4 regions of the Pantoea sp. SM3640 genome follow, and region 1 is predicted to be linked to each of the others. Evidence: predicted binding sites of a transcription regulator. Region 1 holds the regulator's gene; each other region holds the start of a gene.
What was found. Region 1 encodes CRP, which controls carbon source genes, mostly activating them, when cyclic AMP is high. Its sites were predicted from a motif close to ATGTGANNNNNNTCACAT; they were not measured.
Positions count from the first base shown of each region.

Region 2: a site for CRP is predicted at 1,182-1,199, ahead of IV493_RS16355 (nucleoside-specific channel-forming protein Tsx). Genes of this name have one in related genera too.
Region 3: a site for CRP is predicted at 1,020-1,037, ahead of glpT (glycerol-3-phosphate transporter). Genes of this name have one in related genera too.
Region 4: a site for CRP is predicted at 1,526-1,543, ahead of IV493_RS17490 (PTS mannitol transporter subunit IICBA). Genes of this name have one in related genera too.

Region 1 is NZ_CP064872.1:232,839-235,044, forward strand. It holds gene IV493_RS01055 (YccS/YhfK family putative transporter) at 1-949, opposite strand, end outside; gene crp (cAMP-activated global transcriptional regulator CRP) at 1,007-1,639, opposite strand; gene IV493_RS01065 (OsmC family protein) at 1,943-2,206, shown strand, end outside.
Region 2 is NZ_CP064872.1:3,515,538-3,517,743, forward strand. It holds gene IV493_RS16350 (HAMP domain-containing sensor histidine kinase) at 1-1,113, shown strand, start outside; gene IV493_RS16355 (nucleoside-specific channel-forming protein Tsx) at 1,393-2,206, shown strand, end outside.
Region 3 is NZ_CP064872.1:3,680,842-3,683,047, reverse strand. It holds gene glpT (glycerol-3-phosphate transporter) at 1-893, opposite strand, end outside; gene IV493_RS17070 (carboxylate/amino acid/amine transporter) at 1,268-2,131, shown strand.
Region 4 is NZ_CP064872.1:3,781,756-3,783,961, reverse strand. It holds gene IV493_RS17490 (PTS mannitol transporter subunit IICBA) at 1-1,340, opposite strand, end outside; gene IV493_RS17485 (DUF3053 domain-containing protein) at 1,774-2,206, opposite strand, start outside.

The DNA of each region.
Region 1 (2,206 bases):
AGAAGTTACCCACCGGATTATCGGGGTGCTGATGGGCGATTTTCTCCAGCGCGCCGAGCTGTTTATCCATCGCAAAGCGGTCGGGTAACTGGTGATAAAGGATGTTATCCGCCAGTACCCGCAGTCGGGCCGAGATGGTTTTGGCATTCCAGCGGATCACCGCTTCAGCATGGCTCTGCTCCACCAGCTTTTGCACCTCTTCCGGGCGGTGCAGGCTGACCGAGATATGCTCCTGCAGATCGAGTGCCACCTGAAAAGCGCGCGTCAGCCGCTTATGGCTGTGATCGCGGCTTGCCGACAGCATGTGCATCTGCTGATAACAGGTGTTGATCAGATCGACCACTTTCTGCTGGTGAGCCAGCAGCGGCGGCAGCGCTTTTTCGGGATCGGTCAGCTGCGTCAGAAGGGTATATTTGGCGTCGCAGTAGTTGGCCAGCTCGCGGTAGATCAGGCTCAGGCTCTCACGCATCGGCTGCTCTTTCCACAGCCAGAACCAGAACCAGTTAAATACCCCATACCAGAGCGTGCCGCCGATATAGAGCAGCGGAGTGACATAGATGGGCATGCGGCCAATCAGGCTGAGGGTAAAGATGGCGGCAATAAGGGTGCCGGGCAGCAGGCGACCATGCAGCGGGCTGATCTCACCGGTGACGCCAAGCAGCAAAGGCATAGCGAAGAGGATCAGCGGCAGTGGAATCGCATGCAGGGTGAGCCACTGGATCAGAAAACTGCCGAGGGCAAACAGGCTGCCGCCTACAATCAGACGTTTGAAGAAGCGTTTATGCGGAGTATCAAGACCGGCGATATTGCAGCAGGCGGGCACTAACGAGAACAGCAGACCTTTTTGCAGGTCGCCAGCCAGCCAGCCCAGCGCCACCGGCAGACAGAGCACCAGCGTTTGCCGCAAGGCGTAGTTAACTTCAGGATGGTAAATGATTCGACGCCACATCGGCCCAACACAAACAATAACGGCGTGATGTTGCCATCACGCCGTGGATGACAGGAATTAGCGGGTGCCGTAAACGACGATGGTTTTGCCGTGTGCGGAGATCAGGTTCTGATCTTCCAGCATCTTCAGAATACGGCCCACGGTTTCACGTGAACAACCCACAATCTGGCCAATTTCCTGACGAGTGATTTTAATTTGCATGCCGTCGGGATGCGTCATGGCATCTGGCTGCTTCGCCAGGTTAAGCAGAGTCTGTGCAATGCGTCCGGTAACATCGAGGAAAGCGAGATTACCCACTTTTTCAGACGTGACCTGCAGGCGACGCGCCATCTGCGAGGAGAGTCGCATCAGGATGTCGGGGTTAACCTGGATCAGCTGACGGAATTTCTTGTAAGAAATCTCCGCTACTTCGCACGCGCTTTTCGCACGTACCCAGGCGCTGCGCTCCTGACCTTCTTCGAACAGGCCAAGCTCACCAATAAAATCGCCCTGATTCAGGTAGGAAAGAATCATCTCTTTGCCTTCTTCATCTTTAATCAGAACCGCGACGGAACCTTTCACGATGTAGTAAAGCGTTTCTGCTTTTTCACCTTGATGAATCAGCGTACTTTTGGATGGATACTTGTGAATATGGCAATGGGACAGGAACCATTCGAGTGTAGGGTCTGTTTGCGGTTTGCCGAGAACCATTCGCTATTATCCTCTGTTGTAATCGTGCCCAAAATACAGGGGGCAGTTTTCCCTGTCAGGCGGTGAAAGCTTCAAGCGTTTCCTTTTCAGGAAATTATTCGGGCCGCATCAGGCGCAGTGCGCATCATTCTTCCCGGCTTCGCCATCGGGTGACGAAAAATATTTTCAGCACTGTTTGTAGCACAGCTTTTGCCGACTGTCTTCTGTTGTCTCGCTTCAGCTACGGGCGGATTTCTCTGGATTGCTGTTTACCAGGTGAAAGCGTACTCTGGCGACAAAACAGCGTATTCCGGAGTAAAAATCATGCAGGCAAGAGTGAAATGGGTAGAAGGGCTGACATTCCTCGGAGAATCCTCATCCGGCCATCAGATACTGATGGATGGCAATTCGGGTGATAAAGCGCCCAGCCCAATGGAGATGGTGCTGATGGCGGCGGGCGGATGCAGCGCGATTGACGTGGTTTCAATTCTGCAAAAAGGCCGCAACGATGTGGCTGATTGTGAAGTAAAACTGACCTCAGAACGTCGTGAAGAGGCGCCGCGAATCTTTACGCACATCAACCTGCAT
Region 2 (2,206 bases), 720 kb from region 1:
CAGCTCTGGGACGATCAGGGCCAGCTGCGGGCCAGTTCATGGCCGGAGTTGCAGGCCCCGCTGCAAAACCAGCGCGGTTATCACGATGTGCATGTGGGTCAGTGCGACGACTGTGAATGGCGTATTTTTTCCCGGCCCGGCATGCCTGGCAGCGAGATCAAAACGATTCAGGTGATGCACAACCTCAGCTACATGAAAGCCTCAATGGTCAAGCGGGCGCTGTCGGCGATCATTCCGATGATCCTGATGATGCCGCTGTCGCTGCTGGTGATCTGGCTGGTGGTGCGCAAGATCACCCGCGATCTGCAGGTCGCTTCGCGTCAGATTGCGGCGCAGGAAACCCATCATCCACACAATGTCTCACCGGAAGGCTTACCGGATGAGATCCTGCCGCTGGTAGCCGCTTACAACTCGCTGCTGAGTAAGCTGCGTGACGCCTGGTCGTCGCAGCGTCAGTTCCTGGAAGATGCCGCGCATGAGCTGCGTACGCCGGTAACAGCGGTGACGTTACAGCTGGAAAACCTGCGTCAGCATATTCAGCCGGGTGAAGCGAGCCGTCAGTTCAGCCAGTTGGAAGCGGGCGTCACGCGTACCCGTCACCTGGTCACGCAGTTACTCAATGTCTCACGTCAGGATGACCAGAGCGTGGTGTCCAGCGTGGAGCATATCGAACTTGAAGATCTGCTAAAAGAGAGCATTGAGCAGTTGATGGTGGTGGCGGATAAGCGCGGCATCGATATCGGCTTTAATGGCTCCACGCAGTATCGCCTGCAGGCCAGCCGTTCCGAATTGCGCAGCCTGTTCGACAACCTGATTGGTAACGCTATGTTGCACACGCCGGAAGGCAGCCTGGTCGATGTGCTGCTGCATCGGGTCGCGGGCAAAACGGTGGTCGATATTGTTGATAACGGACCGGGCATGCCGGAATCCTTTATCGAACGTGCGTTCGACCGTTTTACCCGTTCGCCAGACGTTAAAGCCCAGGGCAGCGGGCTGGGATTATCGATTGTGCGCAACGTCGCACAGAAACATCAGATTCACGTCGCCCTTTCCAATTGCCTGACTCCACAGGGTGCAATTTGTGGTTTGCAGGTTCGCGTCACTCTTCCCTGATCCCGCCTGTTTGATCACGAACCAGACAACGTAAACGGTTGCCTGGTTCCGTTCGATCCACGCCGTTATTGTGAAGTGCATCACATTTTAGCTGAATTGTAATGCAACACTTTTTGACAAACGTGAGCAAAATCTATTTTCTATCGATCTGTTACAGGCACGCTACGCGGGCTGAAGAACGGGTTGTTATTCGCTGTGAAACCCTCATTCCCATCAAGGGACCGATTTCTCTCTGACTGCGTCTGGTGTGCAGCGGTCAAAAGCATGTGGCTGATAATAATGAAATATAAAACGTTGATAGCAGGTGCCGTGCTGGCATGTTTATTGAGTGGTGCTGCGCAGGCCGCTGAAAGCGATCCGCAGTATCTCTCGGATTGGTGGCATCAGAGCGTTAACGTGGTAGGCAGCTACCACACGCGTTTCGGACCGCAGTTTAACAACGACGTTTATCTGGAATATGAAGCGTTTGCGAAGAAAGACTGGTTCGATTTCTACGGCTATCTCGACGTGCCTAACTTCTTCGGCGTCGGCAACAGCAATGCCAACGGCGTATTCGACCACGGTTCACCGATGTTTATGGAGATTGAGCCGCGCTTCTCTATCGACAAACTGACCGGCACCAGCCTGGCCTTTGGTCCGTTCAAAGAGTGGTATTTCGCCAATAACTATATCTACGATATGGGCCGCAACAGCGACAACCGCCAGAACACCTGGTATATGGGTCTGGGCACCGATATCGATACGCACAGCGATGTCGGCCTGTCGCTGAACGTCTACGCCAAATATCAGTGGGAAAACTACGGCGCGGCGAACGAAAACAGCTGGGATGGCTATCGCTTCAAGGTGAAATACTTCGTGCCTATCACCACGCTGTGGGGCGGTAATCTGGGCTATGTGGGCTTCACCAACTTCGACTGGGGTTCCGATCTCAACGAGAAAGGCGGTTCATCACGCACCAGCAACTCCATCGCCTCCAGCCACATTCTGTCACTGGGTTACGATCACTGGCACTTCTCTGCGGTGGCGCGTTACTTCCACAACGGCGGACAGTGGGCGGATGGTCAGGAGCTGAACTTCGGCAAAGGCCCGTTTG
Region 3 (2,206 bases), 550 kb from region 1:
TACAGGAAGTAGGCCCACGACGATTTATCCAGCGTGAAGTGTTTGACTTCGCGCAGATAGGTGGGTGACCAGTCGAGGATGCCGTAGCGCAGCAGATAGACAAAGACGTTGGCCAGCGCGATGTACCACAGCAGCTTGTTCGGCAGCACATACTTCATGAAGATCTGTTTTGCCGTCAGCTCCTCTTCGTGGCTGGCATCGTAGTCGGGCGGGTAGTCGTTTTTGTACTCTTCAATCGGCGGCAGGCCACAGGATTGCGGCGTGTCACGCATCAGCGCAAAGGCAATAATCGCAATGGCAATGGCACCAAACGCGGGCATATAGAGTGCTGCTTTCCAGTCGTTGAACCACGCCATGCCGAGCAGGAAGAGCAGTGGCGGAATACCACCGCCCACGTTATGCGCACAGTTCCAGACCGAAACGATCCTGCCGCGCTCCTTCTGCGACCACCAGTGAACCATGGTGCGCCCACAGGGTGGCCAGCCCATGCCCTGGAACCAGCCGCAGATAAACAGCAGTACGAACATCACCATGATGCTGGAGGTCGCCCAGGGGACGAATCCCATGATCAGCATCACTGCTGCGGCCAGAATCAGGCCAGCCGGTAAGAAGACGCGCGGGTTTGATCGATCAGAGACCGAGCCCATGATAAATTTTGAAAAGCCGTAGGCAATGGAGATGCCGGACAGGGCAAACCCGAGATCGCCACGTGAAAAACCCTGCTCGACCAGATAGGGCATGGCGAGTGCGAAGTTTTTTCTGACCAGGTAGTAGGCAGCATAACCAAAGAAGATCCCGATGAAAATTTGCCAGCGCAGACGACGGTAGAGCGGATCAACGTGATCCGCCGCCACCTGCGGCTGACGTGGTGCAGGTTTAAAAATGCTCAGCATCAGTGAGGCCCTCCAGGGCACATTATGGTTTTTCATTCCCGGCAGGTTGGAGCAGGAAAGTGCAGAACAAAATGGATGCAGAATGTTCCATTTCGCGCAAAGAATAGTGTTAGTTGCGCAACGTTACTGTGATGAATGACACATTTGTTACAGTTTTATTACAGTCAGGAGCGGAAGTGATCACCGGATGGATCATTTCGCGCATTTTATCTGGCTGAAAGCCTATTCTGTCGATTGATGTGTCAGGAAGTGTAAGCAGGCTATCCGGTCTGCTTTTTAATCGCCTGGTTTATAATCAGATGTCAACCAGATTTCACAGCCTGACGGTGGCACATTGTTTACACTGTCGGCCTGTTAATTTCGGGGTCGTTGCCGTGTTTTTATTGATTATTACCACCATTCTGTGGGCCTTTTCGTTCAGCCTGATTGGCGAATACCTCGCCGGGCAGGTGGATAGCTGGTTCTCTGTGCTGATGCGGCTGGCGCTGGCTGCGCTGGTATTTTTGCCTTTCCTGCGCTGGCGGGGTTATCGCCCTTCGACGCTACTGCTGTATATGCTGGTGGGAATGCTGCAACTGGGCGTGATGTATCTGCTGAGCTTCGAAGCCTATCTCTACCTTAGCGTGTCAGAATTCCTGCTGTTTACGGTGATGACGCCGCTCTATGTGACGCTGATTTACGATCTGATCAGCCGTCGTCCGCTGCGCATCGGCTATATCTTCAGTGCGTTACTGGCGGTAGCGGGTGCGGCCATTATTCGCTATGACAAAGTCAGCGATCATTTCTGGTTTGGTCTGCTGTTAGTACAGCTGGCTAACATCTGCTTTGCGGCAGGCATGGTGGGCTATAAGCGTCTGCAGGAGACCCGCCCAATGCCGCAGCACACGGCCTTCTCCTGGTTCTATCTGGGGGCGGTGTTGATTGCCGTCATCGCCTGGTGCGCCTGGGGCAACCCACAGAAGTTACCGACCACCTCATTGCAGTGGGGCATTCTGGTCTGGCTGGGCGTTGCGGCTTCCGGTCTCGGCTATTTTATGTGGAACTACGGTGCGACGCAGGTCGATGCCGGTACGCTGGGCATCATGAATAACATGCACGTCCCTGCCGGGCTGCTGGTGAATCTGGCTATCTGGCAGCAGAAACCGCACTGGCCGAGCTTTATTGCGGGCGCGCTGGTGATCATCGCCTCGCTGTGGGTGCATAAGCGCTGGGTGGTGGGGCGCGGTGACCGGTCATAAGGTGAAAGGGGTGCGCTGCCACAGACCATAAACAGGCTTTGAAAAGTGGCTGTTGAATGGGTGCCGCCTCCCGGG
Region 4 (2,206 bases), 450 kb from region 1:
TGCGGCGCCTGGCGAATCGCGCGTTCAGTCAGGTCACGATGCGTAATCACCAGATCGACATCACCCGGCAGGGCGTTGATGGCGGTGTTGGTTACCGACACATTGCTCAGACCGGCGTCCTGCACTTTCTTGCGCAGCACGCCTGCACCCATGGCGCTGGAACCCATACCGGCGTCACAGGCCACGATGATTTTACGCACGTGATGCAGCTCGACGCTCATGGCATCGCTGGCGACGGCGCCGCCTGCTGTGCTCTGGCCTTTAGACTGCGCTTTCATCTCATGCATGCGCTGGGTCGCGGCTTCAATATCGTCATCTTCTTTGACTTTGCTGGTTTTCAGCAGGATAGCGGAAACTACGAAGGAGACGGCGAAGGCTGCAGCGATAGCGGCGATGTTGGCGAAGTAGGCACCTTTTGGCGTCATTGCCAGCACGGCTAGGATAGAACCTGGTGAGGCAGGAGAGACCAGGCCACCGTTCAGCACGGTCAGCGTGAAGACGCCGGTCATACCGCCCAGGATAACCGCCAGCAGCAGGCGAGGGGCCATCAGCACATACGGGAAGTAGATCTCATGGATGCCGCCGAGGAAGTGGATAATCGCCGCACCGCCCGCAGACTGTTTAGCACTGCCACGGCCAAAGAACATGTAGGCCATTAGTACGCCCATACCCGGACCCGGGTTGGCTTCGATCAGGAAGAAGATCGACTTACCCGCTTCGCTCGCCTGCTGGATACCCAGCGGTGAGAAAATACCGTGGTTAATGGCGTTGTTCAGGAACAGGATTTTCGCCGGTTCCACGAAGATGGAAGTCAGTGGCAGCAGGTTGTTCTGCACCATCAGATTCACGCCTGCGGCGAGAATGTGTGACAGACCTTCAACCAACGGACCGATTGCCAGGAACGCCAGCAGTGCCAGGATCATCCCGATAATACCGGCCGAGAAGTTGTTAACCAGCATCTCGAAGCCGCTTTTGATTTTGCCGTCAATCGCCCGGTCAAACGACTTAATTGCCCAGCCGCCCAGCGGACCGGCAATCATCGCACCGAGGAACATCGGCATATCTGCACCGACAATCACACCCATGGTCGTAATCGCGCCAACCACGCCGCCGCGATCGCCGCCCACCAGACGCCCACCGGTAAAACCGATCAGCAGAGGCAGCAGGTAGGTGATCATCGGGCCAACCAGTTTTGCCAGCGTTTCGTTAGGGATCCAGCCAGTTGGAATAAACAGTGCGGTGATGATACCCCAGGCGATAAACGCCCCGATGTTCGGCATCACCATATTACTCAGAAAGCGACCAAAGCTCTGTACTTTGACCTTCACTGATGAGGACATAAACCCACCCCTTATTGAGACGCGCTGCAATAGGAGAGCGCGCTTGTTTTTGTTTAGCCACCCCGACGCAAAGCCGGTGGTATTACTGTATGCACGCGGACTCTATCACGCGAATTTGACGCTGCGTAGCGCATGGAGCAAGTGTGATCTGTGTCACTGATTGAGGGTGGTGGAAGGGGTGATTTGCGTGATTTTGATCACATTTTTGTCGGCATTAATGATCGTTTTGCCTGGTTTCTGGCCGGACTGGCAGGTTATCTGTGAGATGAATCACACTTATCGGCAGGGTATTTGTTATATAAATGTGACTTAGATCACAAACTATTTTTGGTCGAAAATGCGCCAGATCACACTTCATTATCCAGGTGACAGGAAGAGAAATGAAAAGGGGAATGAGCCGGGCAGACGAATAACGCCTGCCCGTTAAACGGTTTTACTGCAGACCACCCTGGACGGCAGCCTGTGCCTGAGGAAGTGCCTGCGAATTGGCTGATAAAGTGCTCATCAGCGCGTTATATTGTGAAGCCTGATCCTGCGTCGGGAACTGCACGCCACCATCATTGAAGCTGACACGGTTTCCCTGCGTTTGCAGGAAATCGCCGGCCTGTACGGCACCCTGACTCAGCGCCTGGAGTTTTGGCAGCAGCGGAATCAGCTGATTGGCAGGCACCGTCACCACTTTGTTATAGGCGGTGTCATAGACTTTTTTCAGGTCATCCGGCTGCTTCAGGGCCGCTTTGCTGCTGTCCGCCTGCATTTTTGCGCTTTCAATCTGCTGGGTAACGATCACCAGTGCGCTGTTCGCCTGACGCAGGGAATCACGACGGCTAAGATAATCCTGCGGAACGCGAATGGCCGAAAGCTCA